4 regions of the Pseudomonas tructae genome follow, and region 3 is predicted to be linked to each of the others. Evidence: predicted binding sites of a transcription regulator. Region 3 holds the regulator's gene; each other region holds the start of a gene.
What was found. Region 3 encodes sigma-54, which starts transcription at its own class of promoters, with help from an activator protein. Its sites were predicted from a motif close to ANTGGCATNNANNTTGCTNT; they were not measured.
Positions count from the first base shown of each region.

Region 1: flgB (flagellar basal body rod protein FlgB) is a predicted target of sigma-54. The motif match lies at 4,262-4,281, and genes of this name have one in related genera.
Region 2: glnA (type I glutamate--ammonia ligase) is a predicted target of sigma-54. The motif match lies at 6,234-6,253, and genes of this name have one in related genera.
Region 4: nirB (nitrite reductase large subunit NirB) is a predicted target of sigma-54. The motif match lies at 1,310-1,329, and genes of this name have one in related genera.

Region 1 covers NZ_CP035952.1:1,954,417-1,962,360, forward strand. Annotated here, with positions in the region: gene EXN22_RS09045 (flagellar brake protein) at 1-440, opposite strand, end outside; gene EXN22_RS09050 (flagella synthesis protein FlgN) at 521-988, opposite strand; gene flgM (flagellar biosynthesis anti-sigma factor FlgM) at 1,034-1,351, opposite strand; gene flgA (flagellar basal body P-ring formation chaperone FlgA) at 1,520-2,272, opposite strand; gene EXN22_RS09065 (chemotaxis protein CheV) at 2,342-3,271, shown strand; gene cheR (protein-glutamate O-methyltransferase CheR) at 3,324-4,151, shown strand; gene flgB (flagellar basal body rod protein FlgB) at 4,320-4,727, shown strand; gene flgC (flagellar basal body rod protein FlgC) at 4,731-5,174, shown strand; gene flgD (flagellar hook assembly protein FlgD) at 5,190-5,933, shown strand; gene flgE (flagellar hook protein FlgE) at 5,964-7,289, shown strand; gene EXN22_RS09095 (hypothetical protein) at 7,365-7,550, shown strand; gene EXN22_RS09100 (flagellar basal body rod protein FlgF) at 7,740-7,944, shown strand, end outside.
Region 2 covers NZ_CP035952.1:694,470-702,413, forward strand. Annotated here, with positions in the region: gene secB (protein-export chaperone SecB) at 1-60, shown strand, start outside; gene EXN22_RS03230 (tRNA (cytidine(34)-2'-O)-methyltransferase) at 140-595, opposite strand; gene EXN22_RS03235 (hypothetical protein) at 594-1,031, shown strand; gene ntrC (nitrogen regulation protein NR(I)) at 1,261-2,697, opposite strand; gene glnL (nitrogen regulation protein NR(II)) at 2,694-3,779, opposite strand; gene EXN22_RS03250 (chorismate mutase) at 4,036-4,584, opposite strand; gene glnA (type I glutamate--ammonia ligase) at 4,732-6,138, opposite strand; gene thiI (tRNA uracil 4-sulfurtransferase ThiI) at 6,469-7,923, shown strand.
Region 3 covers NZ_CP035952.1:1,407,114-1,415,057, reverse strand. Annotated here, with positions in the region: gene EXN22_RS06460 (KdsC family phosphatase) at 1-414, shown strand, start outside; gene lptC (LPS export ABC transporter periplasmic protein LptC) at 423-998, shown strand; gene lptA (lipopolysaccharide transport periplasmic protein LptA) at 985-1,509, shown strand; gene lptB (LPS export ABC transporter ATP-binding protein) at 1,510-2,235, shown strand; gene EXN22_RS06440 (RNA polymerase factor sigma-54) at 2,415-3,908, shown strand; gene hpf (ribosome hibernation-promoting factor, HPF/YfiA family) at 3,990-4,298, shown strand; gene ptsN (PTS IIA-like nitrogen regulatory protein PtsN) at 4,311-4,775, shown strand; gene rapZ (RNase adapter RapZ) at 4,778-5,632, shown strand; gene EXN22_RS06420 (HPr family phosphocarrier protein) at 5,653-5,925, shown strand; gene EXN22_RS06415 (ZIP family metal transporter) at 5,941-6,834, opposite strand; gene EXN22_RS06410 (superoxide dismutase) at 6,846-7,457, opposite strand; gene EXN22_RS06405 (hypothetical protein) at 7,459-7,920, opposite strand.
Region 4 covers NZ_CP035952.1:4,519,878-4,527,821, reverse strand. Annotated here, with positions in the region: gene EXN22_RS20730 (bifunctional nitrate reductase/sulfite reductase flavoprotein subunit alpha) at 1-1,220, shown strand, start outside; gene nirB (nitrite reductase large subunit NirB) at 1,495-4,053, shown strand; partial or broken gene nirD (nitrite reductase small subunit NirD) at 4,053-4,409, shown strand; gene pcaQ (pca operon transcription factor PcaQ) at 5,032-5,964, shown strand; gene EXN22_RS20710 (FKBP-type peptidyl-prolyl cis-trans isomerase) at 6,185-6,916, shown strand; gene EXN22_RS20705 (YkvA family protein) at 7,194-7,634, shown strand; gene EXN22_RS20700 (helix-turn-helix domain-containing protein) at 7,733-7,944, shown strand, end outside.

The DNA.
Region 1 (7,944 bases), 550 kb from region 3:
CCCTTGAGCTTGTCGCCGTCGAGCTTGACGTCTACCAACTGGGTCAGCTTCAGCGCTGCGCGGAAGGCATTACGGCGTTGATGGTAGGCAATTTCAGTGGGCAGGCTGCCATGGTAGCTGCGATGGCCATCGGCTTCGACAATCTTCAGTTGGGTGTTGCACTCCCAGGCGATACGTACACCATCATGAAAACCTTCGACACGAAACGGCTCACCATTTTCCAGGTAACGCTCGCCGTCGCGGGGGATCATTTCATCAAGGGCCAGGCGGTTGCTTTCGCGGTCGACTTCGACCACATAGCTTTGAAAACGCTGGCTGCGTTCGTGGAAAGTGATGATCAGCGGGTCATGGCTCTCTTGCAGCGACCGCAAGTTGGCGGCAATTTCCAAAGGGGTGGTAAGCACCTTCGGAGGCTGCGGAGCTTCTGCTTCATTGAACACGGTTAATCATTCTCCAGGCAAAAACGTCACACGCAAGTTACGGCATTTTGCCAGTATGTTCCGTGCCTTGATACAGGGAATCAAGCCTGGCTCAACGCCCGTGGCTTGGCGAGGGGAGAGGTAGCGCCGCGGCTGTCATAGAGCGAGGGTGCTTCGCCGCCCATGAGGATTCTGATCTGGTTGGCGGTGGTGCTCTGCTGGAGCTGGATCGAACGGCCATTGCGCTCGTTGACCGCCTGGCAGTCAGTCAGCAGTTGGCCCAGGACATCCAGTTGTTGCAGCAGCAGTTCGCCGAAAGATGAGTCGCTGGCCAGTTGGGCGACGCCTTCGCGGTCCTGGGACAGGCCCAGGCCGGCAAGCAGTTCACTGCGCTGGCGGCCATGCTGATCGAGAAGGATCACCAGCGACTGCTTGCGCGCCAGGATGTTCTCCAGCAGCGGCATATCGCGACCGTGCAGGGCAACGTTCTCGTTCTGCAGCAAGTCGAGCAGTTCTTGCGCTGGAGCAATATCGTTTTCGATCAGTTGCAGCAGAGTAGTGTCGTGCATGGCTGGCTCTTTGGTTCAAGCGTCCTGAAGTCAGCGCGCCAGGGGCTAGCGCTGGGCTTCGAAATTAAGCAGTTTGCTGGCGACGCGGTTGCTGTCGACCTGGTAGCTGCCGTCGGCGATAGCCTGTTTCAACTCGGCCACCCGGGCGCTGTTGACAATCGGCTGGTCGCGCAGCTTGTCGCTGACCTTTTGCAACTGCTGTGCCTCGTGGCTCAGGTGTACGGTTTCCCCGCTGGCGCTGCTCTGAGCGACGCTACCGGCCGTGGCCGAAGCCGTGCTGGCAGTGCTTTCCTGGCTGTTGCCAGTGCGCACGCCGCCCGCAACGGACGGGGAATTATTCAAACGACTGAAGTCGATGACCATGATCAGAAAACCTCTGGGTGTTTGGACGCTTGCCTTGTTTTCGGCCAACCCGAAAGAAACTTTAGGCGCAAATGCTCAATGGCATGCACGGCCGGTTCGGGACGTCCAATGGGACACAGTTTAGGAAAAGCAGTTCCTGATCGCCAGCGTTGTTATCGATTCAGTTGCTCACATGGCCACTTCCACCTGGCCCGGCCCGGTCACCCTGGCCTTGACCACCCGTTTGGAGTTGAGGTTGCGCACCCGGATCTGTTCGCTCAGGCCGCCCTTGCTCAAGGCTTCGCCGGGCATGCGCACCGCCAGGCTACCGCTGCGTGCGGTGATCACCACCTGATCGCCCTTGCGGATTACCTCGGCTTGCTCCAGGTGCTGGGGTGTCAGCACCTGATCCATGACCGTTGGTCGGATAACCTTGAGCCCCACTGCCTGATCGAGGCTGCCTAGAAAACCCTGTTTGAGCATGCCTACGTCGCGCTCTCGCAGGGTTACGTCCTGTTCGCCGACGACGCTATCGCGCTTGAGTGGGCGGGCCACAGTCACGACATTGCGAAAAAGACGTACCTGGGCGGGCACGAACACCGTCCATGGTGAGCTGCCGTCGCAACGAACCCGCACGGTGACGCGGCCCATGGGCTGCGCCGGGCTCTCCAGTGAGGCGCCCAGTTGCTGGTCGCACAGGGGCATGCGCAGGCGCGGATCGAGGTTATTGACCTGGATCTCGTAACGGCCCTCGGTCTGGCTGGTGGCCAGATAGTCTTCTACGGTGAATTCAAGAAACCCCTGGGTGACACCGATAAGCTGTTCGGGCAAGGTGAAAGCGTCAGCCAGAGTTCGAGCGCCAGGGGCCAGCAGGCACAGCGCAGCAAGGAAGCCGGGCAGGTGGCAGGTCAGGCGTCGGGAAAATGTCGTTTTCATGTTCATACGATTAAAAAAAGCAAAGCGCGTGCCGACTGGGTACGAAGCTCGAAGCGTTTGGTGAAGGAGTCTGGCATGGCTGGTGTAATGGATTCGGTGAACCAGCGCACGCAACTGGTAGGGCAGAACCGTCTGGAGCTGCTGCTGTTTCGCCTCAATGGCGAGCAGCTCTACGGGATCAACGTGTTCAAGGTGCGGGAAGTGTTGCAGTGCCCGAACCTCACCGTGATGCCCAAATCCAGTCCCGTCGTGCGCGGTGTCGCGAATATTCGTGGGGCAACCATTCCGATCCTCGATCTGGCAATGGCGACCGGGATGCCCGGTCTGAGTGAAGAAACAAGCAAGAGCTTCGTCATCATCACCGAGTACAACACCAAGACCCAGGGGTTTCTGGTGCATTCGGTGGAGCGCATCGTCAACATGAACTGGGAAGAGATCCATCCGCCACCCAAGGGGACCGGACGCGATCACTACCTGACGGCGGTGACCCGGGTCGACAACAAGATGGTCGAGATCATCGATGTGGAGAAGATCCTTGCCGAAGTGGCACCAACTTCCGAGGCGATCTCCGCCGGTGTGGTCGATGCCGAGGTGCAGGACAAGGCCGTGATGCTGCGGGTGCTGACCGTCGATGACTCGTCGGTGGCGCGCAAGCAGGTCAGCCGTTGCCTGCAGACCGTCGGCGTCGAGGTGGTGGCGCTCAATGATGGCCGCCAGGCGCTCGATTACCTGCGCAAGCTGGTCGACGAGGGCAAGCGTCCGGAGGAAGAGTTCCTGATGATGATCTCCGATATCGAGATGCCGGAGATGGACGGTTACACCCTGACCGCCGAGATTCGCAGCGACCCGCGCATGCAAAAGTTGCACATCATCCTGCATACTTCGCTGTCCGGGGTGTTCAACCAGGCGATGGTCAAGAAGGTCGGCGCGGATGACTTTCTGGCCAAATTCCGCCCGGACGACCTCGCCCAGCGCGTTGTTGATCGGATCAAGGCCACGCACTAACGGCCAGGGGTATCGGCCCCTGGCAGTACATACGATTTAAGAGGCGGCATCAGTGTCTACGGGTAATTTGGATTTCGAACAGTTCCGGGTATTCCTGGAAAAAGCCTGTGGCATCCTGCTGGGCGAAAATAAGCAATACCTGGTCTCCAGCCGTCTCAACAAGCTGATGGAACAGCAGGGCATCAAGTCCCTGAGCGAGCTGGTACAGCGTATTCAGAGCCAGCCGCGCAGTGGTTTGCGCGAGCAGGTAGTCGATGCCATGACCACCAACGAAACCCTCTGGTTTCGCGATACCTATCCGTTCGAGGTGCTCAAGAACAAGGTGCTGCCGGAGCAGATCAAGGCCAACCCCGGCCAGCGTCTGCGCATCTGGTCGGCAGCCTGTTCTTCGGGGCAGGAGCCGTACTCCATCTCCATGGCTATCGATGAGTTCGAGCGCAGCAACATCGGCCAGTTGAAGATGGGTGCGCAGATTGTTGCCACCGACCTGTCCGGCTCGATGCTGAACAACTGCAAGACCGGCGAGTACGACAGCCTGGCGATTGCCCGTGGCCTGTCCCAGGAGCGCCTGCAGCGTTACTTCGACGTCAAGGCGCCGGGGCGCTGGGCGGTCAAGGCGCCGATTCGCAGCCGCGTCGAGTTCCGTTCGTTCAACCTGCTCGACAGCTACGCGAGCCTGGGCAAGTTCGATATCGTGTTCTGCCGCAACGTGCTGATCTACTTCTCGGCCCAGGTCAAGAAGGACATCCTGATGCGCATCCACGGTACGCTCAAGCCGGGTGGCTATCTGTTCCTCGGTGCATCGGAAGCGCTCAATGGCTTGCCGGACCATTACCAGATGGTCCAGTGCAGTCCGGGGATTATCTATCAGGCAAAGTAAGCCGGCTAAATTGCCGCTTTGCTGACGCCAGGCGGAAATCCTTTGCCGCTTTTCTGGCATTGCCGCTGCCGGCAACCCCCTCAAAGCCCCGTATTTACGGGGTTTTGTTTTTTGGCATGGCTCTTGCTCTAGCTCAGTCAACGAAAAACCTTCGAAGGTTTCCCCGACATGAGCATCAGCTTCGACAAAGCGCTCGGCATCCACGAAAAGGCATTGGGCTTTCGCGCCCAGCGTGCCGAGGTGCTGGCCAACAACATCGCCAACGCCGACACGCCGAACTACAAGGCGCGCGACATGGACTTCGCTTCGGTGCTGGCGGCCCAGGCCGAGCAGACCAGCAAGGGTCATTTTTCGCTCGACCGGACCAATAGCCGGCACATCGAGGCCGAAGGCCTGAGCATGGGTGACGAAGCCCTGCAGTACCGCACGCCCATGCAGCCGTCGATCGACCAGAACACCGTCGATGCCCAGCTCGAGCAGTCGAGCTACGCGGAAAACGCCGTGGGTTTCCAGGCCAGCTTCACGCTGCTCAACAGTAAATTCAAAGGGCTGGTATCGGCCCTGCGCGGAGAGTAATTCATGTCCCTCGCCAGCGTCTTCAACATTGCCGGTAGCGGCATGAGTGCCCAGACCACGCGTCTGAACACCGTCGCTTCGAACATTGCCAACGCCGAAACCGTCTCGTCGAGCATCGACCAGACCTATCGTGCCCGTCACCCGGTGTTCGCCACTACCTTCCAGCAGGCCCAGGCCGGTGTCAGCCAGTCGCTGTTCCAGGATCAGGATGCTGCAGGGCAGGGTGTGCAGGTGCTCGGCGTGGTCGAGGATCAGAGCAACCTTGAGGCGCGCTATGAGCCGAATCATCCGGCGGCGAACAAGGACGGCTACGTCTATTACCCCAACGTCAATGTGGTGGAAGAGATGGCCGACATGATTTCCGCCAGCCGCTCGTTCCAGACCAACGCCGAGCTGATGAACACGGCTAAAACCATGATGCAGAAGGTCCTGACCCTGGGTCAGTGATAAAGGACGAAGCCAATGGCAAGCGTTAACGACACCACTGCCGGCGTAAGCCTGAACGACGTCATCAAGGCGTCGGGCAAGAAGAACAGCGAAACCAGCGCCAACAACGCCGCCGGTATCGCTGCGGCCACCAACAGCAAGACCGGCACCAACAAGCAGGCGCTGGGCAAGGACGCGTTCCTGCAGTTGCTGGTGACCCAGATGAAGCACCAGAACCCGCTCGATCCGCAGGACAACAGCGAGTTCGTGGCGCAGCTGGCGCAGTTCAGCAGCCTGGAAGGCATCACCTCGCTCAATGAGTCGGTGACAGCGATTTCCGGCAACTACAAATCGTCGCAGGCGCTGCAGGCCTCTTCGCTGGTCGGTCGCTCGGTGATTGCCCAGACCGACAAGGCTGTGGTCGATACCACCAAGAGCTTCAATGGCACGGTAGTGGTTCCTCAGGCGCTGAGCAATGCTACCGTCACCATTACCGACAAGGACGGCAAGGTGGTCAAGACCATCGACATGGGCGCACAGAAGGCCGGTAACGCTGCGTTTGTCTGGGACGGTACCAATGACAAGGGCGACAAGGTCGATCCGGGTACCTACACCTTCGCCGCCAAGACCACGATCGATGGCAAGAAGCTGGACATGTACACCATGCTGCCGGCCACCGTCAGCAGCGTCACCATCAGTCAGACTGGTGGCGAGATGATGCTCAATCTCGCAGGTCTGGGCAGCATTGCCCTGTCCAAAGTCCAAACCATCGGTATATAGAGCCGGCTAACGCGGCACAAGGAGTGAAAGATGTCATTCAATATCGGCCTTAGCGGTCTCTATGCAGCCAACAAGCAACTGGACGTGACCGGCAACAACATCGCCAACGTCGCTACCACCGGTTTCAAATCGTCGCGCGCAGAATTCGCTGACGTCTACTCGGCCAACAAGCTGGGTGTTGGTTCCAGCAACATCGGTAACGGTGTGCGCCTGGCGGCGGTATCGCAGCAGTTCACCAACGGCGATATCAACAACACCGGCAACGTTCTGGATATGGGTATCCAGGGGCAGGGCTTCTTCGTCCTCAGCGACAACGGCGCGCTCAGCTATACCCGTGCCGGTGCCTTCCAGACCAACAAGGACAACTATGTCGTTACCGCTGATGGCCTGCGCCTGCGTGGCTATGGCGTGGACGAAAACGGCAAGGTCGTCAATGGCGTACTGACCGACCTGAAGATCGACACTTCGGCGCTGGCGCCCAAGAGCACCACGGCGATCGATCAGGGGTTGAACCTGAATTCGTCGGACAAGACCATTCCGGCAACTGTCACCTTCAGCCCGACTGACGAAAACAGCTGGAACAAGACCTTTTCCACCAAGATCTATGACAGCCAGGGTAATGAGCACGTCATGGATCAGTACTACGTCAAGACCGGGACCAATACCTGGAAGTCGTACACCCTGATCGAAGGCCGTAACCCGCTGAACCCGGCCCAGGAGCCGCCGCAACCGCTGGTGGGCAATATCGAGTTCAACTCTGACGGCAGCGTCAAGACCATGACCGCTGGTGCGGCAGGTTCGGGTTACGAAGTGGTGAACAAGGTCTTCAAGCTGACAGGCTGGGTCCCAGCGACCGTGACCAATCCGAACGCCACGCCGCCGGTCTGGGGTTCCAACGGTTCGGCCGCCAATGCGGGCGGCATTGCCATCGACATGACCAAGACCACTTCGTACAACACCCCGACCACGCGTCTGTCGCAGAGTCAGGATGGTTATGCCACGGGTATTCTGTCGAGCCTGAGCATTGACTCCAGCGGTGTGATGTTCGCAAGCTTCAGCAACCAGCAGTCGCGTGCCATCGGCCAGGTCGCCATCGCCAGCTTCGCCAACGAGCAAGGCCTGCAGCCAATGGGTGGTACCCGCTGGACTGAAACCTACTCCTCGGGCATTCCGGGTATCGATGCGCCGAAGACTGGCACTCTGGGTTCTATCCAGTCCAACTCGCTGGAGGCGTCCAACGTCAACCTGACCAACGAACTGGTCGAGTTGATCAAGGCGCAGAGCAACTACCAGGCCAACGCCAAGACCATCTCGACCCAGAGCACCATCATGCAGACCATCATTCAGATGACCTGATGCGGGTTTGAAGTAGTCGGCGTGAACAGACCCCTTTCTCGGAAGGGGTCTTGCATTTCAGGGGTATCGATCATGTTGCAACGATTGCTGATGGCGCTGTTCGCGGTTTTGCTGGTAGGGCAGGTCTGGGCTGATGCCGCGCCCTGGTATCGCTGGGAAAGTCAGGTGAGCGGTCGTCTGGTGTGCGCGCAATTCTCGCCGGGGGAGGGTTGGAAGCGTTTTGCCGGCCCTTTCAATAATGCCGCCTGCCGCGACTATTGAGCTTGCCGCTAGCGGCAAATCGGCGCCGTATTTTCGACGGCGTTTCTTTGGAAGGAGCGCTCTGGTGCGCCTAAAACCCTTATGGATTGGGGTTTTTCCGTCTTTTTTGAAAGTTGGTTTGAAACTTGCTACAGGCACTGCAGAGCAGCGGCGAACGGCAAGTGTTCGCCAGCGCAGCGGAGGATGACTGTGGACAAGATGCTATACGTGGCCATGACCGGCGCCAGCCAGAACGCGCTGGCGCAGAAGGCCCATGCCAACAACCTGGCGAACATTTCCACCAGCGGGTTTCAGCGCGACCTGGAGCAGGCACGTTCGATGCCGGTGTTCGGTGACAGCTTTCCGGCGCGGGCCTATGCCATGACCGAGCGCCCGGCCACCGATTTCAGCCCGG
Region 2 (7,944 bases), 710 kb from region 3:
CTGTACGCTCAGGAAATGCAACGCATGCAGGAAGCTGGCGAAGCGCCTTCGCTGCAATAAGCCTGTTGCGATGTAATGAAAAAGCGCCCTCAGGGGCGCTTTTTTCTTGGGAGTCTGTGGGAGCGGCTGTGGGCTTGGCTCAGGCAAAGCCCTGCTGACGCCACGCTTCATACACCGTCACCGCGACAGTATTGGACAGGTTCAAGCTGCGGCAGCCCGGGCGCATCGGCAGGCGCAGGCGTTGCTCGGTGGGCAGGCTGTCCAGCACGTCGGCAGGCAAACCGCGGCTTTCCGGGCCGAACAGAAAGGCGTCACCCGGCTGGAAAGCGGTTTCATGGTACGGGTGCGAGGCTTTTGTGGTGAAGGCGAACACGCGTGGCTGGCCCAGGCTTTCCAGGCAGCTGGACAGGTCTACGTGGCGCTTGAGCGTGGCATACTCGTGGTAGTCCAGACCGGCCCGGCGCAAGCGCTTGTCGTCCAGTTCGAAGCCGATCGGCTCGATCAGGTGCAGGTGGCAGCCGCTGTTGGCACACAGTCTGATGATGTTGCCGGTATTCGGCGGAATCTCTGGTTGAAAGAGGATGACGTGAAACATGCACGGCTCCGAACATAAAGATGGTGAGCATTCTACTCCTGAACCGGACCCGCGTTCGCAGCTATGGCCGCGCGTACTGTTTTCCCTGGCGCTGTTCGGCATGCTGGTGGGGCTGATGATCGGTCGTATTACTGCTCCCGAGCCGCGGGTGCTGGAGCAGGTAGAGGTGTTCGAGGCGGGGTTGAACCTGTGGTTCAACGAAGAGCCCAAGCTGCACGGCGAAGAGGTCGAAGGCACCCTGGCGCTGTTGTTCGAGGCCGAGGGCAAGGCTGCGCGCGGGCAGTTGCAGTTGCAGGGTAAGCCGGTGAGCTGGCGGGTGCAGCACAGCGATGGCGGCTTGCTCGTGACCCTGGTCGCGGCCCGCCCCCTGCACGGCGAGTGGATCGGTGCAGAGGAGGGCGGACGCTGGCGGGTGCAGGTGAAGCTGCGTGAATAAAAGAGGGGATTCCCCGGCCTGCCTGTACCAAGGCCCCCAAAACTGGAAGTACTGATACTAAGGCAGGGTGTGTGCCAGTTTTATTGCAGTGCGCAAAATGGCAGGTTTTGAGGGGGTGGGTAGGGTTTTTGAGGGGATTTGTGCCTTGCTGCGGTGCGCACGGCACAGCATCGGTGCAAAAAGCATCGCGGGGCAAGCCCGCTCCCGCAGAGTGGGGGCGGGCTGATGCTTAGGCCTCTTCGTCGCCGTCCTCGTCACCGCCATCGACCTTCATCCCCAACTCCTTGATCTTGCGCGTCAGGGTGTTGCGTCCCCAGCCCAGCAGTACTGCGGCATCCCGGCGGCGGCCGGCGGTGTGCTTGAGTGCAGTCTCGATCATGATCCGCTCGAAGCTCGGCACGGCGCTGTCGAGCAGGCTCGACTGGCCGCGGGCCAGGGCCTGGTCTGCCCATTGGCGCAGGGCTTGTTCCCAGTTGGTCACCGGTGCGGCATCTTGCGGCAGGTTGAGCAACTCGGGCGGCAGGTCGCCGATGTGCACTTCACGTCCCGAGGCCATCACCGTGATCCAGCGGCAGGTGTTTTCCAACTGCCGGACGTTGCCCGGCCACGGCAGGTTGCGGATGAATTCTTCGGTTTCCGCCTTGAGCAACTTGGGCTCCACTGCCAGCTCCTGGGCGGCGCGGCCGAGGAAGTGCCGGGCCAGGGTCGGGATGTCTTCGCGACGGTCGGCCAGGCGCGGGATGTGGATGCGGATCACGTTCAGGCGGTGGAACAGGTCTTCGCGGAATTTGCCGGCTTGCACCAGGGTTTCCAGGTTCTGGTGGGTGGCGGCGATGATCCGTACATCGACCTTGACCGGCACATGCCCGCCCACCCGGTAGAACTCGCCATCGGCCAATACCCGCAGCAAACGGGTCTGGGTGTCGGCCGGCATGTCGCCGATCTCGTCGAGGAACAGGGTGCCGCCATCGGCCTGCTCGAAACGGCCGCGGCGCAAGTTGGCGGCGCCGGTGAAGGCGCCTTTCTCATGGCCGAACAGCTCCGACTCCATCAGGTCCTTCGGAATAGCCGCCATGTTCAAGGCGATGAACGGCGATGCCGCACGCGGGCTGTGGCGGTGCAGGGCGTGGGCCACCAGTTCTTTACCGGTACCGGATTCGCCGTTGATCAGCACGGTGATATTGGAGTGGCTCAAGCGACCGATGGCGCGGAACACCTCCTGCATCGCCGGTGCTTCGCCGATGATCTCCGGAGTGCGGGTCAGGCTGGGTGCCACGTCCAGCCCTTGTTGCTCCTGGGCGTGCTGGTTGGCGCGCTTGACCAGCGATACCGCCTCGTCAACGTCGAACGGCTTGGGCAGGTATTCGAAGGCACCGCCCTGATAGGACGCCACCGCGCTGTCCAGGTCGGAGTGGGCGGTCATGATGATCACCGGCAGGCGCGGGTGCTGCTCGCGGATCTGCGCCAGCAAATCCAGGCCGCTGGCGCCGGGCATGCGGATATCGGAAATGATCACGTCCGGCTGTTGCCGGGCCAGGCGGCTCATGACCCCGTCGGCACTGTCGAAGCTCTGGGTGGTCATGCCTTCCTGCTGCAGGGCCTTTTCCAGTACCCAGCGAATGGAACGATCATCGTCGACGATCCAGACAGTTTCACTTCGGCTCATGAGGCGTTGGCTCCTTGTTCCAGCGGCAGGAAGATCGAGAAAGTGGTGTGGCCAGGGTGGCTGTCACATTCGATCAGGCCCTGGTGCTGGCTGATGATGTTCTGGGTAATGGCCAGGCCCAGCCCGGTACCGTCCGGACGGCCGCTGACCATGGGGTAGAAGATGGTTTCCTGCAGCTCGGCAGGGATGCCGGGGCCGTTGTCGATGATCTCGATGCGGGCCACCAGGCGGTGACGGGTGTGGCCTATGGTGAATTGGCGCATGGCCCGGGTGCGCAGGCTGATGCGCCCCAGGCGCAGCTCGTTCTGGCCGCTGATCGCCTGCATGGCGTTGCGCACGATGTTCAGTACCGCCTGGATCATCTGCTCACGGTCGATCAGTACATCCGGCAGGCTCGGGTCGTAGTCGCGCACCAGGGTGATCCCACCCTGGCTTTCGGCATCGACCAGGCTGCAGACCCGCTCCAGCACTTCGTGAATGTTGGTCATGGCCAGCGACGGCAGCTTGTTCGAGCCGAGCATGCGGTCCACCAGGTTGCGCAGGCGATCGGCCTCTTCGATGATCACATTGGTGTAATCCTTAAGGCCTTCTTCGGGTAGCTCGCGGGCCAGCAACTGGGCGGCGCCGCGAATGCCGCCGAGCGGGTTCTTGATTTCGTGAGCCAGGCCGCGCACCAGCATCTTGGTGGTTTCCTGCTTGGACAACTGGGCCTCTTCCTTGGTGATGCGCAGCAGTCGGTCGCGCGGGTGCACTTCCAGCAGCAGCAAGGTCGAGCCTTTGCTGAGGATCGGCGTCACCGCGTAGTCGACGGTCTGGGTCTGCCCGGTCAGCGAGGTCAACTGGGCTTCACGCTTGGTGAAGGGGTGCGCCTGTTCCACCGCCTGGCGCAGGGAGTTCAGCGCCTCGGGCGATTCGGTGAACAGCTCGCTGATGAACTGCCCATGGCTGCGCTGGCCGCTGATGGCCAGGAGCATTTCCGCCGCCGGGTTCATGTATTCGAGACGCAACTGGGCGTCGAGCAGGATGGTGGCGGTGGTCAGGTTGTCCAGTAGCAGTCGGTGCAGTGCATCGCTGATGGTCATGGGGCGTCGGTGACCTCTTTTGGCTCATACAACCTCGGCCTGGGCCCAAGTCGCGGTCGCTGGTAATCCGCTGATATGAAGAAAATGCAAAAAGCAAACCAAGGCTCCGAAAAGAAGCGAAATTTCCGGATTAAGACCTGTATTTGCGCGAGAAATACCTACAAAGTCCTGAGGTAGCGCTTTGTGTGAACCAAAATGGGCTGAGTTGCTCAAGTGCAGGCAGATGCGTGCACCAATATAGAGCATAGAGGAAGGATTACAGCGGCGAGCACAAATGCGTGGTGGCGCGGATCAGGGCCAGGGATTGCTGCGGGTTTTTATCCAGTTGATCGATGCTGCGGGCGAGGGTCGCCTGGCACTGCACTGGGCGGTTGCGATCAAACTCCGCCAGTTGGCTGAGCAATGTGCGTTGCAGGCGGTCCAGTTGTGGGCGCAATTGTTTTCCGAGGTCAATGCGCTGTGTGTCTGGCGCACTGCCAACGGCATGCCAGCGAGACAGGGCGCTGTACTGCAACAGCTTGTTGGCTTCGATCTGGTCGGCAAAGAAACGGGCGGCCCGTTGCCCATCCACTCCAAAGCGCACGGCTTGCGCCTGGGCATTGGCAATGACTTGCTGCTCGCGCTCCGGCGCAGCTACCGGCTGGCCCGAGTCCCACTTGTTCAGGGCGACCGCTTCGGCGATGTCCAGGCGTTGATTCACGCTCTCAAGCAGGCGTGACAGGGCAGTTGGCGGTGCAGGCGTTGTGGCGCAACCGTGCAAGAGCAGAGTTGACGTCAGCAGCAGGGGAAGCAGGGGCGTGCGCATGGCGAGGGTCCGTAGCGGCAAAACAGTAGTGTGCAGCTTTGCGCGGCTTTTACCTGTCGGTCAATGCCGACAAGAATGTCAGAAAAACAAAAGGCCTCCCGGAGGAGGCCTTTGTCACACTACGCCGCTTGTGCGGGCGTCACTGAATCAGCAGCTGTAGTACAGCTCGTATTCCAGTGGGTGCACGAAGGTGCGCACTTTGATCTCTTCTTCCGATTTCAGCTCGATGTAGGCATCGATGAAGTCGTCGGAGAACACGCCGCCCTTGGTCAGGAACGCACGGCCCTTGTCCAGCTCTTCCAGGGCTTCTTTCAGGCTGCCGCACACCTGTGGGATCTCTTTCGCCTCTTCAGGCGGCAGGTCGTACAGGTTTTTGTCGGCGGCATCGCCTGGGTGGATCTTGTTCTGGATACCGTCCAGGCCGGCCATCAGCAGGGCGGCAAAGCACAGGTACGGGTTGGCAGCCGGGTCCGGGAAGCGTGCTTCGATACGGCGGGCCTTAGGGCTCGACACGTAAGGAATGCGGATCGAGGCGGAACGGTTGCGAGCCGAGTAGGCCAGCATGACCGGCGCTTCGAAGCCTGGTACCAGACGCTTGTAGGAGTTGGTCGCCGGGTTGGTGAAGCCGTTCAGGGCCTTACCGTGCTTGATGATACCGCCGATGAAGTACAGCGCGGTGTCGGACAGGCCGGCATAGCCTTCGCCTGCAAAGGTGTTCTTGCCGTCTTTCCAGATCGACATGTGCACGTGCATGCCCGAGCCGTTGTCACCGTACAGCGGCTTAGGCATGAAGGTGGCGGTGCGGCCGTAAGCATCGGCAACGTTGTGCACGACGTATTTCAGGGCTTGAACTTCGTCGGCTTTCTTCACCAGGGTGTTGAACTTGACGCCGATTTCGTTCTGGCCGGCAGTTGCCACTTCGTGGTGGTGAACTTCGACGGTTTGGCCCATTTCTTCCAGTGCATTGCACATGGCAGTACGGATTTCGTGGTCGTGGTCGAACGGCGGGACCGGGAAGTAACCACCTTTGACGCCTGGACGGTGGCCTTTGTTGCCACCTTCGACGTCCTGGTCGGACATCCACGAGCCTTGCTCGGAGTAGATCTTGAACATGGAGCCGGAGATGTCGGACTTGAACTTCACTTCGTCGAAGATGAAGAACTCAGGCTCGGGACCGGCGTACACGGTGTCACCGATCAGGGTGCTTTTCAGGTGCTCTTCGGCGCGGCGGGCGATGGCACGTGGATCGCGATCGTAGCCCTGCATGCTGGCAGGGTCGATGATGTCGCAGGTCAGGATCAGGGTCGGCTCTTCGGTGAACGGATCGAGCACGGCGGTGGAGTCGTCCGGCATCAGGATCATGTCGGAGGCTTCGATGCCTTTCCAGCCGGCGATGGAGGAACCGTCGAACATCTTGCCGGTTTCGAAGAAGTCTTCGTCCAGGCCGTCACGGGCAGGCATGGTGACGTGGTGTTGGACGCCCTTGGTGTCAGTGAAGCGCAGATCAATCCATTTAACGTCATGATCTTTGATGAGTTGAACCGACTTCGACATAGTGTCCTCCGGGTGGGGTAGAGCTTGCCTGTGCAGCCCTTTAATTTGGGTGATGCCGGGCGCGAATAGTCGGCCAAGGCAACCTGCCTCACAAGGGAGCAAATTGCATGCCAGTGCCCCGAGTTGGAATCTTTGCCTCAAACCCAAGCGTTTGCGGTCGATTTCGCCAATTCCCGGCTTTTTTCTGCACTCTAAAGATGCGTCAAGCGGGCATAATGCACCATTTTGGCGCATGAAAAACCTTCTGTACAAAAGTTGCTCAAAACGTGAGCGATTTCCGCTATAATCCGCGCCCCACTTTTTTAGTCGGCATCGCGCGCGCTGTTTTTCATGAAACTAATCGTAAAAGTCTTCCCAGAGATCACCATCAAGAGCCGGCCGGTTCGCAAGCGCTTCATCCGTCAGCTGGCCCGCAACATCCGCAACGTGCTCAAGGACCTCGATCCTGCGCTCGCGGTTAATGGTGTCTGGGATAACCTCGAAGTGATCACTCACATCGAGGACGAGAAAGTCCTGCGCGAGATGACCGAGCGTCTGACCTGCATGCCGGGCATTGCCCACTTCCTGCAGGTCGACGAATACCCGCTGGGTGACTTCGACGACATCGTCGCCAAGTGCAAGCAGCACTTTGGCCACCTGCTGGCCGGCAAGCGCTTTGCCGTACGCTGCAAGCGCGGCGGCCACCACGATTTCAGCTCGATGGACGTTGACCGCTACGTTGGCAGCCAGTTGCGCCAGCAGTGCGGCGCCGCCGGTATTGACCTGCGTACCCCGGAAGTGGAGGTGCGTATCGAGGTGCGCGACAAGCGCCTGTACGTTATCCACAACCAGCACAAAGGCATCGGCGGCTACCCGCTGGGTGCTCTGGAACAGACCCTGGTGCTGATGTCCGGTGGTTTCGACTCCACGGTCGCCGCCTACCAGATGATGCGCCGCGGCCTGATGACCCACTTCTGCTTTTTCAACCTTGGCGGCCGCGCCCACGAACTGGGGGTGATGGAAGTCGCTCACTACCTGTGGAAGAAGTACGGCAGCAGCCAGCGCGTTTTGTTCGTCAGCGTGCCGTTCGAAGAAGTGGTTGGCGAGATCCTTGGCAAGGTCGACAACAGCTACATGGGCGTGACCCTCAAGCGCATGATGCTGCGTGCGGCGACCAACATCGCCGACCGTCTGCAGATCGACGCCCTGGTGACCGGTGAAGCGATTTCCCAGGTGTCGAGCCAGACCCTGCCCAACCTTGCGGTGATCGATTCGGCCACCGAGAAGCTGGTACTGCGCCCGCTGCTGGCCAGCCACAAGCAGGACATCATCGACCTGGCCCAGCAGATCGGCACCGCCGAGTTTGCCAAGCACATGCCTGAATACTGCGGCGTGATCTCGGTGAACCCGACCACCTGCGCCAAGCGTCATCGCCTCGACTATGAAGAGAAGCAGTTCGACATGGCGGTGCTCGAGCGCGCCCTGGAGCGCGCCCGCCTGATCTCCATCGACCACGTGATCGATGAACTCAGCGAAGATATTCAGATCGAAGAAGTCAGCCAGGCGCTGGCCGGGCAGGTGGTGATCGACATTCGCCACCCCGATGCCCAGGAAGACCAGCCCCTGGAACTGGACGGCATCGAGGTCAAGGCCTTGCCGTTCTACGCCCTGAACAGTCGCTTCAAGGAGCTGGATGCCACGCGCCAGTACCTGCTGTATTGCGACAAGGGGGTAATGAGTCGCCTGCATGCCCACCATTTGCTCAGTGAGGGACATGCCAATGTGCGCGTTTATCGTCCGACATAAGACGCCGGGGCTATATGGCGG
Region 3 (7,944 bases):
AAGACCTTCAATACCCTCGACGGTCAGGGCATCAAGATGCTCATGAACACCGGCGTGACCACTGCCATCATCAGCGGGCGCAAGACCCCGGTGGTCGAGCGGCGGGCAAAGAACCTCGGTATTCCTCACCTGTACCAGGGCCGCGAAGATAAATTGGTGGTTCTGGACGAGCTTCTTGGCCAGCTCAACCTAAGCTATGAACAGGTCGCCTATCTGGGCGACGACCTGCCTGATCTGCCGGTGATTCGCCGGGTCGGCCTGGGCATGGCGGTGGCCAATGCCGCCAGCTTCGTCCGCGAGCACGCCCATGGGGTTACCCGGGCACGCGGCGGCGAAGGCGCAGCTCGCGAGTTCTGCGAACTGATCCTGCAAGCCCAGGGCAATCTTGACGCGGCCAACGCCCATTACCTGTAGAGCGCCACATGTTCAGTAAGAAAATTCGTAACCTTGCGCTGTTCAGTGTGATTGCCGCCTTGCTGGTGGCGGTCGGCTACTGGAATATCAGCCCTGAAAGCTTTCTCGACAACAAGCCGCTGGCGACGCCCGACCAGAGCGCCATCGACTACTACGCGGTAAATGCCCACAGCGTGCAGTTCCTGCCCGATGGCAAGCTGCAGTACGAGATGACCGCCGACAAGGTCGAGCACCTCAAGGTCAGCGAAGTCACCCTGCTGACCAAGCCTGACCTGCAGCTGTACCGTGGCACCACCTACCCGTGGCACGTGCAGAGCGAGCGCGGGGAAGTGAACCCCGACGGCAGCGAAGTCGAACTGATCGATTCGGTACGGGTTGCCCGCACCGACGAAAAGAACCGCACCATGATCATTACCAGCAGCCGCATGACGGTATTCCCGCAGAAGCAATATGCGCAAACCGAGCAAGCCGTTAGAATCGACGGCGCCGGTGGCGTCACTACGGGCAATGGAATGAAAGCGTATTTGAAAGACGGCAGGATGGACCTGCTGTCCAACGTAAGAGGACAGTATGAGGCTCGTTAAAACCCTCCCCTTTTTGCTCAGCCTGAGCGCAGCACTGGGAAGCGCGAGCGCCTGGGCCCTGCCGAACGACCGTGACCAGCCGATCCGCATCCAGGCCGACCACGCTCAGCTGGATGACAAACAAGGCGTTGCCACCTACACCGGCGACGTGATCATCACCCAGGGCTCGATGATGATCAAAGGCAATACCGTGACCATCACCCGTACCGCCGGTGGCGATATCGACGTGGTGACCTCGGTGGGCAACCTGGCCTACTTCGAACAGCAGCAGAGCGCCGCCAAGCCGGACAAGATGCAGGGCTATGGCAAAACCATCCAGTACAATGCGCCGCAGAACCGCATCGTCCTGATCGACCGCGCCAAGGTCATCAACGAAGGCAACACCACCGAAGGCGAGAAAATCGTCTACGACACGGTGAAACAGATCGCTACCGCCGGTCGCGGTGGCAAAGTCACCGAGTCGCGTCCACGTATCGACATGGTGATCCAGCCGAAGAAGAAGGCCGAGTAAATGGCAACCCTCAAAGCCCAGCACCTGGCCAAGAGCTACAAAAGCCGGCAAGTGGTCCGTGACGTCAGTCTGTCGATCGACAGCGGTCAGATCGTCGGTCTGCTCGGCCCCAACGGCGCCGGCAAGACCACCTGTTTCTACATGATCGTCGGCCTGGTCCAGGCCGATCAGGGGCGCGTGCTGATCGACAACCTCGATGTCAGCCACCAGCCCATGCACGGCCGCGCCCGCGCCGGCATCGGCTACCTGCCGCAGGAAGCCTCGATCTTCCGCAAGCTGTCGGTGGCCGACAACATCATGGCGATCCTGGAAACCCGCAAGGAACTGGATCGCGATGGCCGACGCAAGGAGCTGGAAAGCCTGCTGCAGGAGTTCCACATCAGCCACATCCGCGATAACCTCGGCATGAGCCTTTCCGGTGGCGAACGCCGCCGCGTGGAGATTGCCCGCGCCCTGGCAACCGCGCCGAAGTTCATCCTGCTCGACGAACCTTTTGCCGGTGTCGACCCGATTTCGGTCGGCGACATCAAACAGATCATCCACCACCTGAAGGCCAAGGGCATTGGCGTTCTGATCACCGACCATAATGTCCGTGAAACCCTGGATATCTGCGAAACCGCTTACATCGTCAACGATGGTCAACTGATCGCCGAAGGCGATGCGCAGACCATCCTGGCCAACGATCTGGTCAAAGAGGTTTACCTCGGCCATGAGTTCCGCCTGTAGGCTTAAAGTACAAGGCGCTGCCGGAGCGCTGGCAAGCAGGCCAGATGATGGCTTAATTGCTAAAGCGCTCTAGGCAAACGCTGCAATTTCAGGCATATAATTTGCTTAAAGTTGGCGCTTCGGTGCCCTTGTAGTGGATGGCGCATGTGCGCCGGCAATTAAGGTGTTAAGCCCCTGCCATGAAACCATCGCTCGTCCTAAGAATGGGCCAGCAACTGACGATGACCCCGCAGTTGCAACAGGCCATACGTTTACTCCAGCTTTCGACCCTGGACCTCCAGCAGGAAATCCAGGAAGCGCTGGAATCGAACCCGATGCTCGAACGCCAGGAAGAGGGCGACGACTTCGACAACAGTGACCCGATGGCCGACAACGCCGAGAGCAAACCCGTCGCCGAAGCCCAGGAAAGCAGCTTCCAGGAGTCCGCCCCGACGGTGGACAACCTCGAAGAGGGCGAATGGAACGAACGCATCCCCAACGAGCTGCCCGTCGACACCGCCTGGGAAGACATCTACCAGACCAGCGCCAGCAGCCTGCCCAGCAATGACGATGACGAGTGGGACTTCACCACCCGCACCTCCGCCGGCGAGAGCCTGCAGAGCCATCTGCTCTGGCAACTTAACCTGGCGCCGATGTCCGACACTGACCGGCTGATTGCCGTGACGTTGATCGACTGCATCAACAACCAGGGCTACCTCGACGAGACCCTGGAAGAAATCTGCGACGCCTTCGACCCCGAGCTCGATATCGAGCTGGACGAAGTCGAAGCCGTGCTGCACCGCATCCAGCAGTTCGAGCCGGCCGGCATCGGCGCCCGCAACCTCAGCGAGTGCCTGCTGCTGCAATTGCGCCAGCTGCCACCACGCACGCCGTGGATGGCCGAAGCCCAGCGCCTGGTCAGTGACTACATCGACCTGCTCGGTGGCCGCGACTACAGCCAGCTGATGCGCCGCATGAAGCTCAAGGAAGACGAGTTGCGCCAGGTCATCGAACTGGTACAGAGCCTCAACCCGCGTCCGGGCTCGCAGATCGAGTCCAGCGAAGCCGAATACGTGGTCCCTGACGTGATCGTTCGCAAGGACAACGAACGCTGGCTGGTGGAGCTCAACCAGGAAGCGGTACCGCGCCTGCGGGTCAATCCGCAATATGCCGGTTTCGTCCGCCGCGCCGACACCAGCGCCGACAACACCTTCATGCGCAACCAGTTACAGGAAGCGCGCTGGTTCATCAAGAGCCTGCAAAGCCGCAACGAGACCCTGATGAAGGTCGCCACCCAGATTGTCGAGCACCAGCGAGGCTTCCTCGATCACGGTGACGAGGCGATGAAGCCGCTGGTGCTGCACGATATCGCCGAGGCGGTGGGTATGCACGAGTCGACCATTTCCCGGGTGACCACGCAGAAATACATGCACACGCCCCGCGGAATTTACGAGCTGAAGTACTTTTTCTCCAGCCACGTCAGCACCTCCGAAGGCGGTGAATGCTCGTCCACGGCGATCCGCGCAATCATCAAAAAACTGGTTGCAGCGGAAAATCAGAAAAAGCCATTGAGTGACAGCAAGATCGCTGGTTTACTGGAGGCACAAGGCATCCAGGTAGCACGTCGCACCGTCGCCAAGTACCGCGAGTCCCTCGGCATTGCACCGTCGAGCGAGCGCAAGCGATTGATGTAACGGCTCCTGAGGTGTGCCACCGCAGTTCAGTGGCAGGCGCAACACCTGCCTCTTATGCACCGGCAACAAAGGAGAAGCTGTATGCAAGTCAATATCAGTGGACAGCATGTAGAAGTTACTCAGCCCCTGCGCGAGTACGTCGAGCAGAAACTCAAACGTCTTGAGGGGCACTTCGACAAGATCACCAATGTGACAGTGATCATGAAGGTCGAGAAGCTGCAGCAGAAAATTGAAGCGACGCTGTTTATTCCCGGCGGCGAAGTGGTTGCAAATGCCGAACACGCAGACATGTATGCAGCGATCGACGCCTTGACCGACAAGCTCGACCGCCAACTGAAAAAACACAAGGAAAAACAGCAAAGCCTGCTGCAAGGTGCAGCGGCCCGCTGATCCCCCTCATCCATGATCCGACTTGAAACCATCCTGACCCCCGGCCGTTCCTTGGTGAACGTGCCGGGCGGCAGTAAAAAGCGTGCGCTCGAACAGATTGCCAATCTGATCGGTAAAGAAGTGCCCGAACTGGATACCCAGGACGTGTACGAAGCCCTGATCGCCCGAGAAAAACTCGGCTCGACCGGCTTTGGTAATGGCATTGCCATTCCCCATTGCCGCCTCAAGGGCTGTGAGTCGCCGGTCAGCGCCCTGCTGCACCTTGAAGCCCCCATCGATTTCGACGCCATCGACGGCGCCCCGGTCGACCTGCTGTTCGTGCTACTGGTCCCGGAAGCCGCCACCGATGCGCACCTGGAGTTGCTGCGCCAGATTGCCAGCATGCTCGACCGCGAGGACGTACGCAAAAAGCTGCGTGCGGCCACCAGCAACGACGCGTTGTACCAGGTCGTTCTGGACGTACAGAACGAGCCCTGATTATGCGCCTGATCATCGTTAGCGGCCGGTCCGGCTCCGGAAAGAGCACTGCCCTGGATGTACTCGAGGACAACGGCTACTACTGCATCGACAACCTGCCGGCCGGCTTACTGCCGCAACTGGCCGAAAGCGCGCTGATCAACACCGAACTGATGCAACCCAAGGTGGCCGTATCGATCGATGCCCGTAACCTGCCCAGTCACCTTTCGCGCTTCCCTGAACTGCTCGAGGATGCTCGTAGCCGGCATATCCAGTGCGATGTGCTGTACCTGGATGCCGATGAAGAAACCCTGCTCAAGCGTTTCTCGGAAACCCGCCGGCGTCACCCGCTGACCAACAACGAACGCTCCCTGGCCGAGGCCATTGAGGTCGAGAGCGAACTGCTCGGGCCGATCGCCGACCTCGCCGACCTGAAGATCGATACCACCAACCTGAACCTGTATCAGTTGCGTGACTCGATCAAACTGCGCCTGCTCAACCAGCCCGAGCCCGGCACCGCGTTTCTGGTCGAGTCCTTCGGCTTCAAGCGTGGCATGCCGGTGGACGCCGACCTGGTCTTCGACGTGCGCTGCCTGCCCAACCCGTACTGGAAGCCCGAGCTGCGTGATCACTCGGGCCTGGAACAACCGGTAATCGATTACCTGGCAGCGCAGCCGGATGTCGAGGACATGTTCCAGGACATCTCCAGCTACCTGCTCAAATGGTTGCCACGCTTTGCCGCCAGTAACCGCGCCTATGTCACCATTGCCATAGGCTGCACCGGCGGCCACCACCGCTCGGTGTACCTGACAGAGCGCCTGGGCCAGTTATTGCAACAATCGTTGAAGAATGTCCAGGTTCGCCACCGCGACCTCTAGCCCACAGGATCCCCGCCTCGATGCCCGCTTGCGAAATCACCATCATCAATAAGCTGGGGCTGCACGCCCGGGCAGCTGCGAAGTTCGTCGGCGTTGCTGGCCGGTTCCCCTGCCAGGTTCGCGTTGGCCGCAGCCCGCAGTCATTGGTCGATGGCAAGAGCATCATGGCGGTGATGATGCTGGCCGCCGGCAAAGGCACCAGCATTCATCTGCAAACCGAAGGCGAACAGGACAACGATGCGCTCGAAGCCCTGACCGTGCTGATCAACAATTATTTTGACGAGGGCGAGTAACCGCCCTCGCTGCGCTCAAGACAACGCGGTATCCATCACCATCATCAAGCAGAATCCGATGCACAGCCCCAGGCTCGCCAAGCGGTGATGACCGTTGCTGCGCGACTCGGGAATGATCTCCTGGGTCACCACCAACAACATCGCCCCTGCCGCGCAGGCCAGCCCCAGCGGCAACAGCAGCTCAGCCACCGTCACCAGCCAGGCGCAGACAACTGCCGCCAGCGGCTCGACCAGCCCGGACGCCGCGCCAATCAGGAACGCCTTGAAGCGGGCCATGCCGGCACCGGCCAACACCAGGGCGATAACCAGGCCTTCCGGGACATCCTGCAGGGCAATGCCCATGGCCAGGCTGTCGGCATCGGGCATACCGCCACCGGCCGACACGCCGATGGCCATGCCTTCGGGAATGTTGTGAGCAACGATGGCAATGACAAAAACCCAGATCCGCGCAGCAATCACTGGTTGCTGGCAGGTACCGACCAACGCCTCCGGTGACGCGCCAGAAACCTTGAGGTCGACCAGATACAGGCACAAGGCGCCGAACAGCAAGCCGAAACTGACCAGCCCACCAGCGCCCCATTTGCCCAGGCCGATGGCCTGGGCGGCATCCAGGCCGGGAATGATCAACGAGAACGCCGTGGCCGCCAGCATCACCCCGGCCCCAAAGCCGAGCAAAGTGTCGGCCAGCGCTACCGGCATATTGCGGATCACCAGCACCGGCACCGCGCCCAACGCCGTACCCAGGGCGCACAGGGCACCACCTTCCAGGGCCCGCAACATGCGCGGCTCAAGGTCCAGCCAGGCAATGCCCTGGGCTACCAGCAGGGCAAAGCCGACCAGCAGCAACAGGGTACCCAGCGCCAGGCGAAACAGCCGCACGCCACCAATTGACATCACATCCGAACGCATAGCGCTACGACTCACACAAGCGCGGCTGCATAACGACGCTCTACCTCGGACCAATCGATCACGTTGTAGAAAGCGTTGATGTATTCAGGGCGGCGGTTCTGGTACAGCAAGTAGTAAGCATGCTCCCAGACATCCAGGCCCAGGATTGGCATATTGCCGTTCATCAGCGGGCTGTCCTGGTTACCGCTGCTCTCCACCACCAGGGTCTTGGCCGGGGTCACGCTGAGCCAGGCCCAGCCGCTGCCGAAGCGGGTCAGCGCGGCTTTGGTGAAGGCATCCTTGAAGGCCTCGAAACCACCCAGTTGCTCATCAATGGCCTTGGCCACCGCGCCTTGCGGCAGGCCGCCGCCCTTGGGCGACATTACTGTCCAGAACAGAGAGTGGTTGGCGTGCCCGCCACCCTGGTTGATCACCGCGTTCTGCAGTTTCTCCGGCAGTTGCTTGACGTTGGCGACCAGTTTTTCCACAGGCCACTCGGCATACTCACTGCCTTCCACCGCCGCATTGAGATTGTTGATGTAGGTCTGATGATGCTTGCTGTGGTGAATCTGCATGGTCTGGGTATCGATGTGCGGTTCCAGCGCATCGTAGGCATACGGCAGTGCAGGCAAGGTATAAGGCATTTCACTGGATTCCATAGTGTAGGGCTGAAGGCGCGGCGCTATCCTGGCCGGCATGCAGGGCCGGCTGCGGCTCGTGCCGGTAAAGCAAGCGCTCGGTGCGCGGGTACTGGCCGTACTCGCTGATAAAGCTCAGCAACTCGGTGTAGGTCTTGCTGCTGTGACGCAGCGCGGCTTCGCGCAGCATCGGCGCCATGCGCGGATCCTGGGCGGTCTGCAGCAGCCGCTGGTGAATGGCACAGAGGTACTCGGCGCTTTCCTGCGGCTGATTCAGGCGCAGGTGCAAGTCGGCCAGGTTGTGGTGAGCAATGACACACACGGCCACCGCCTCGTCGGCGTCATGCCAGCGCTCGAACAACACCTGGGCCAAAGCCAGGGCCTGCAGATACAACTCACGGGCATCGACCAGCTCACCTTGTTCGAACAGGCGGTTGGCGATCTCGGTGGTGCGTTTCCAGTGCTGCATGACAAACCTCCAGAACGGTGGGCC
Region 4 (7,944 bases), 2.6 Mb from region 3:
GGGTCGATTGCGAAGGCGACGTCAACGAGCCGGCCGGGCAATGGCTGCAGGCGTTGCTGGGCAAACTGGGCCATGGTCAGTTGTTGCTTGAAGCACCAGTGCCAGCGCCAGCCGCCAGCGGTTTCAGTAAAACCAGGCCGTTGGCAACCACCCTGGTCGGCAACTATCTGCTCAACGGTCCCGGCGCGGTCAAGGAAACCCGCCAGTTGGTATTCGACCTGGGCGCAAGCGGCTTCACGTACCAGGCCGGTGACGCCCTGGGCGTGTGGCCGCGCAACTGTCCGGCACTGGTCGATGAACTGCTGACTGCGACCCGCTTCGATGGCAGCCGCAGCGTCAGCCTCAAGGGCCAGGCCGACATGCCGCTGGCCGAGGCACTGTTGGAGCACCTGGAGATTGCCCGCATCACCGCGCCATTGCTCGAGGCCTTCGCGCTTGGCGATACACCGCTGCGCGAGTTGCTTGAGCCGCACAACAAGGCGGCGCTCAAAGACTGGCTGTGGGGCAAGCAACTGATTGACCTGGTGCACCTGTGCAAGCCCCAGCTGAGCCTGGATACCTGGCTGAGCCTGCTCAAGCCCCTGCAGCCAAGGCTGTACTCGATCAGTTCGAGCCAGATGCTGCATCCGGATCAAGTGCACCTGACGGTTTCCACCGTGCGTTATGGCCAGCGCAAGGGCGTGTGCTCGACCTACCTGGCTGATCGCAGCGAGCCCGGCCGCGTAGACATTTTTACCCAACCGACGTCCCACTTTCGCTTGCCTGGTGACAGCGCTGCGCCAGTGATCATGGTTGGTCCGGGTACGGGTGTGGCGCCGTTCAGGGCGTTCCTGCAGGAGCGTCAGGCACAGGGGGCTACAGGGCGCAACTGGCTGCTGTTCGGTGAGCAGCAAGCCGCCACCGACTTCTACTATCGCGACGAGCTGCTGGCCTGGCAGCGCGATGGCCACCTGACCCGCCTGGATACCGCGTTCTCCCGCGACCAGGCGCAGAAGATCTACGTGCAGCAACGCATGCTCGAACAGGGCGCCGAGCTGTGGCGCTGGCTGGAGGAAGGTGGGCATTTTTACATCTGTGGTGATGCTGAACGCATGGCCAGGGATGTCGATGTCGCGCTCAAGCAGGTGGTGCATCAATACGGCGGCATGAGTGTGGAACGGGCAGAGGCCTATGTCGGCGAACTGAGTCGCACCAAGCGCTACCTGCGCGACGTGTACTGAGTGCCCCATAAGGGGGAGCCCTGCACCAGCCTGGGTCGATATCGGCCGCGGTGAAACCTGTACAAACCCCGGTTTCAAAGGCCTTGGCAGTTGGCACGCTCCCTGCTTTTACAGAGTGACAACGTCCTCGCGGGTCAATGGCGATTCGCAACCGGGACTACAAAAACGACCAGGCAAAGGCGCCTGGAGCTTCGGCTCCAGGCGCCTTTTTTGTTTATCGGGGTTGGCCCCCAGCAGCAAAGCCACCGTGAATGGCCTTGAGTGAGGATCGGGTATGAATGGGTTTACCAGCATCGCAACGCGGCAACAGCTGATCATCGTCGGCAACGGCATGGTCGGTCATCACTGCGTCGAGCAACTGATCGAACGTGCAGCCCTGGGCCGCTTCGAGGTGCGTGTGTTCGGTGAAGAGCGCCAGCGCGCCTACGACCGCGTGCACCTGTCGGAGTACTTCACCGGCAGCGATGCCGAAGCTCTGGCGCTGGGGGAGGCCGACTTGTATGCCGGGCACGGTATTCACCTGCACCTGGGCGAGCCGGTGCTGGAGATTGATCGCGAGCGCTGTGAGGTTGTCACTGCCGCCGGGCGCTACCCCTACGATCAGTTGGTCCTGGCCACTGGCTCCTATCCATTCGTGCCGCCGATCGAAGGCTCGCACGGTGCGGCGCGCCTGGTCTATCGCACCCTCGATGATCTCGATGCTATCCGCGCCGCCGCCAGCGGAGCCCGCCGTGGCGTGGTGGTCGGCGGTGGCCTGCTGGGCCTTGAGGCGGCCAATGCCTTGAAGTCGCTGGGCCTGCAAGCCCACGTGGTGGAGTTCGCTCCACGCCTGATGCCGGTGCAACTGGATGCTGAAGGCGGCGCGGCCTTGCGCGCGCAGATCGAAGCCCTGGGGGTTGGCGTGCATCTGGCGCGGGCGACCCAATCGATCGTTGCCGGTGAAACGTATCGCTACCGGATGAACTTCGACGGTGGTGAGTTTCTCGAGACCGACCTGATCGTGTTCTCCGCCGGTATCCGCCCGCAGGACGCCCTGGGCCGCAGCAGTGGCCTGGAAGTCGCGCCGCGCGGCGGGGTGGTGATCGACAGTGGCTGTCGCAGCAGCGACCCACGCATCTTTGCCATCGGCGAATGCGCGTCCTGGAATGGCAGTGTCTTCGGCTTGGTCGCACCGGGCTACAGCATGGCGCGCAACGTGGCAGCGGCGCTGGCCGGTGAAGATGCAGGCAGTTTCACCGGTGCCGACATGTCGACCAAACTCAAGCTGCTGGGCGTTGATGTCGGCTCCATTGGTGATGCCCATGGCGCGACCCCGGGTGCGCGCAGTTATCGCTTTATCGACGAAGCAGCGTCGGCCTACCGCCGCCTGGTGGTCGATGCCAGCGGCAAGCGGGTGATCGGCGCGGTGCTGGTCGGCGACAACAGCTATTACGACACCCTGCTGCAATACGTGCAGAACGGCATTGCCTTGCCCGCCGATCCGGCCGCGCTGATCCTGCCGCAATCGGCCGGGGCGCCAGCGTTGGGCGCCGATGCCTTGCCCGCCAGCGCAACCATTTGCTCGTGCCACAACGTCAGCAAGGGCGCGATCTGCGCGGCCATCGACAGCGGTTGTGGCGAGCTTGCCCAGCTCAAGCAGCAGACCAAGGCCTGCACAGGTTGCGGCGGGTGTGCAGCGTTGCTCAAGCAAGTCTTCGAACACGAACTGATCGCCCGTGGTGTCAGCGTCGACAAGAGCCTGTGCGAACATTTCGCCTACACCCGCCAGGAGCTGTACGCCCTGGTGCGGGTCGAAGGCATTGTCAGCTTCGACGAAATGCTGGCCAGGCATGGTCGCGGTCATGTCGGCTGCGACATCTGCAAGCCCACGGTCGGCTCGATCCTCGCCTCGTGCTGGAACCAGCCGATCATGGAGCCGTCGTTGGTACCGCTGCAGGACACCAACGACACCTTCATGGCCAATATGCAGAAGAACGGCACCTACTCGGTGGTGCCGCGGATTCCCGGCGGCGAAATCACCCCCGAGAAACTGATCGTCATTGGCGAGGTGGCGAAAAAATATGACCTCTACACCAAGATCACCGGCGGCCAGCGCATCGACCTGTTCGGCGCCCAATTGCATGAACTGCCCCAGATCTGGGCCGAGCTGATTGCCGCAGGTTTCGAGACCGGCCACGCCTACGGCAAATCGACGCGCACGGTGAAATCCTGCGTCGGCAGCACCTGGTGCCGCTACGGCGTGCAGGACAGCGTGGGCATGGCCCTGACCCTGGAAGACCGCTACAAGGGCCTGCGTTCGCCGCACAAGCTCAAGTTCGCGGTGTCCGGCTGTACCCGCGAATGCGCCGAAGCGCAGAGCAAGGACATCGGCGTGATCGCCACCGAGAAGGGCTGGAACCTGTACATCTGTGGCAACGGCGGCATGCGCCCGCGGCATGCCGAACTGTTCGCCACCGATCTGGACGACGCCGGCCTGATCCGCATCATCGACCGCGTGCTGATGTTCTACATCCGCACCGCCGACAAACTGCAGCGCACCTCGGTGTGGCGTGAAAGCCTGGAGGGCGGGCTGGACTACCTCAAACAGGTAATCCTCGACGACAGCCTGGGCCTGGGCGCAGAGCTCGAAGCGCAGATGCAACTGGTGGTCGATCGCTATGAATGCGAGTGGGCCAACGCCCTGAAAGACCCGGACAAGCTCAAGCGTTTTCGCACCTTCGTCAACGACCAGCGCCCGGACCCGGGCGTGCACTTTGTCCGCGAGCGTGGCCAGCGCCGGCCCATTGCTGCCGGTGAACTTCACTTGATCCCGACCACCGAGGAGGTGCTCTGATGAGCCAGTCCAACGCTGCAGTAGCTGTTCAGGCGCAACAATGGCAGACGGTCTGCACCCGCGCCGATCTGGTCGCCCAGTCCGGGGTGGTGGTGTGGTTCGATGACCGTCAGGTGGCGCTGTTCTACCTGCCCGGGCAGGCCACGCCGGTGTTTGCCGTGGACAACCATGACCCAAGGTCCGGAGCCAATGTGATTGGTCGCGGGCTGATCGGCGAGCTCAAGGGCGAGCTGGTGGTGGCGGCGCCGTTGTACAAGCAGCATTTCTGCTTGAAAGATGGGCGCTGCCTGGAGGACCCGCAGCAGGCGCTGCAGGTGTGGCCGGTGCGGATCAATGGTGAGCAGGTGGAGTTGGCATGGGGTGGGGTGGGAGCGGGCTTGCCCCGCGATGGGCATCGGTATCTACACAGCTCTAATCCTGATCTATGAAGATGGCTCAGGGGTGGTCTGCGCATGTGTGCTTATCCAGTTGATGTGGCGAGGCTGCCGGCTCCTTCCGGGTACGACTCACCCTCATAGGTAACAAATCAGTTCACGCACATAGGTAACAGTTTTTAACTGGCAGGGTCGGCTTCTGATTTTTCGCGATGTCAGGAGGCCGAGTGGAGCACCGATGGAGGGGGTGCAGGCCCATGGATGGGCCGTAAAGCGCCGAGGGACATGGATGTCCCTTCGGCGCGGCCCCCGGAGTCGGTGCGTAAGGAGGGAACCCGGAGCGCAGCGCAGGGCCGGATGATTGAGCGAGCGGTTTTGCTCACTTTTTCCAAGAAAAAAGTGAGCCGCCGTAAGGGCGGAAGGGGCCGGCAGTGTCGCTACATCAACTGGATAAGCACGCATATCAAGAGCCAATAGGCTGACTCGTTAGAGATGTGTAGATACCGATGCCGCGATGGGAGGTGACTGACTGAGTGCCATCGCGGGGCAAGTCGGGGCGCCGCATCGCCGCTCCCACCCACTCGAACTGCGATAAACTCGCGCAATGAACCTCGACACCCGGATCAAATTCCGCCACCTGCTGTGCTTTCTCGAAATTGCCCGCCAGGGCAGTTTCGCCAAGGCCGCCGATGCCATGGCGATCAGTCAGCCGGCCATCTCCAAAACCCTCAAGGAGCTTGAAGACCTGCTGCAGACGCGGCTGTTCGAGCGCAGCAAGCAGGGCGTCGAGCTGACCCCGGCCGGGGTGCGTTTCATGCGTTACGCCGGCCCCAGCGTGCAGGCCCTGCGTGAGGGGGTGAGTACGCTGCGCGGTGAAGAGCACGCGCCGCCCCAGGTGCGCGTTGGCGTGCTGTCGACCGTCGAAAGCCTGCTGATGCCCGAAGTGCTCTGCCGCCTGCACCAGCGCCACGCGGCCCTGGTGGTCAGCGTCGCCACCGGCCCCAGTGCACACCTGCTGGGGCAGTTGCACGTGGGCGAGCTGGATCTGGTGATCGGGCGCATGACCGACAGCCCGCAGATCCAGGGGCTGCTGTTCGAGCACCTGTACAGCGAGTCGATGTCGCTGGTGGTGCGCCCGGGTCACCCCTTGCTCGGCCGCCAGCCGATCGAGCGCAGCCAGGTCGGGCGCTACCCGCTGGTGTTGCCATTGGCCGGCACGACCATCCGCAAGCACGCCGACAGCCTGTTCGTGCAGTGCGCCATCGAGCAACCGGCGCAACGCCTGGAAACCCTGTCGCCGGCCCTCAGCCGGCGTTATGTGCAGGGCAGCGATGCAGTCTGGGTCGCACCGCGCGATGCTGTGCGGGTCGATCTCAGCCGCGGTGAGCTGTGCGAGCTGGACCTGGGCGTCAGCGAGCCGGGCGGTTCGGTCGGCATCTGCAGCAACGCCGCCTTACCCCTGGCGCTGCCGGCACAGTGGCTGTGTGCGGTGGTGCGCGAAGTGGCGGGGCAGTATCGCGATGGCGGTAATCCTTGAGCATCGATACAAACTGCTACAAAACCTCATCGACGAATTTGCCCAAGCGCCTGCTCCCGTCAATACTGGCCACTGGCTGCAGTGGAGGATGAAGAAGGTTTAATCTGGCTGAACTTATCCGGGTTTTCTTGCTCTCATGCCGGTAGCCATTGGTCGTGGCCGCCTGATAAGCTCGCGGCTTTACTCGATTGCCCTATTGGCGCATGAACAAGGAAATAGCATGAAACAGCATCGGTTGGCGGCTGCGGTTGCCCTGGTTAGCCTGGTACTGGCGGGTTGCGATTCGCAGACCAGCGTCGAGCTGAAGACCCCGGCACAAAAAGCCTCCTACGGTATTGGCCTGAACATGGGCAAGAGCCTGGCTCAGGAAGGCATGGACGATCTTGATTCGAAAGCTGTCGCTCAAGGTATCGAAGATGCTGTCGGCAAGAAAGAACAGAAGATCAAGGACGAAGAGCTGGTTGAAGCCTTCGCCGCCTTGCAGAAGCGCGCTGAAGAGCGCCTGGTCAAGATGAGCGAAGAGTCGGCCGCTTCGGGCAAGAAGTTCCTTGAAGAAAACGGCAAGAAGGCTGGCGTGGTCACCACCGCTTCGGGCCTGCAGTACGAAGTGATCAAGAAGGCCGACGGCGCCCAGCCTAAGCCGACTGACGTGGTCACCGTCCACTACGAAGGCAAGCTGGTCGATGGCAAGGTCTTCGACAGCTCCGTCGAGCGTGGCAGCCCGATCGACCTGCCGGTCAGCGGCGTGATCCCGGGTTGGGTCGAAGGCCTGCAACTGATGCACGTGGGTGAGAAGTACAAGCTGTACATCCCATCCGACCTGGCTTACGGCGCCCAGAGCCCGAGCCCGATGATCCCGGCCAACTCGGTGCTGGTGTTCGAGCTGGAACTGCTGGGTATCAAGGACCAGGCCAAGGCTGATGCCGAGCCTGTCGATCCTGCTGCCGAGTAAGGCTGGCTGATCCCTGCAACGCCCCGTCTCGACGGGGCGTTGTCGTTTATGGCGGTGAGCGAACCCTGATCGCCAGGCAAGGTCTGAAAACTGCGTGGCGATGAATCAGGGCGCGACAGGCAAAACGTTTGCGCAATTGAAACAGGTGTGTAAAAAACGCCCGATTTAACCCGGACCCTTGCCGGGCGGGCGCCTTGAGCCTGAAACTGAGCTCTGTTCACAAGGTTATCCACAATTATTGTGGATAACCTTCCTTGGCACTGGCCCTGGAGGCCGTATGAAAGCACCGTGGAATTTCGCTCGATTTCTGCCGTTGGCCGAGCGCTTGCTCAGTCGTGGGCGCCTACCGGCGCTGATTTTTGCCGTGGCGCGTAAAGGCCCGCGGTTGGGCAAGCTGCGCGAGGATGTGCGCCTGATGCAGGCGCTGTGCCTGGCCTGGTGGCGCGGCGAGTACCGGGCCATCAGCCCCAAGGCGCTGATCACCGTGGTGGCGGGGCTGCTGTACTTTGTCAGCCCGCTGGACGCGATCCCCGACTGGTTGCTGGGCGTGGGCATGCTCGATGACATTGCCGTGCTGGCCTGGGTGATGAAAGCCGTGTCCGATGAGCTGGCCGCTTTCAGCGCCTGGCGCAGCCGTCAGGCACCGGAAAAACTGCGGGTGGTCGAGCGCCTGCCCGACACCCCTGAAGCCCTGCGTCTGGAGCAGGAAAAAAGCTGATCACATCGCCCCCCTGCACACCCTTGTTGGCTGGTAATATAATTGGCATAAGGATTATGCCTACCGATTACATATCGTAATCCTACAAGGGGGTTGTAATGGGTATTCAGGTCATCAACCGAGACGGTCAACCCGAGTACGCGGTTGTTCCCTGGGAGCAGTACCAGGCCTTGCTTAAGGCTGCCGGGCAAGGCGAGCCGGTTGCCGCCGCAAACACAGTTTCCAGTGCCCCGGACAACGCCAGCCTGCCGCCTTTCAGCGAGCTTGCGCGTTTGCGCGAGGGCAAGGGCCTGGCGCCGGAGCAGTTGGC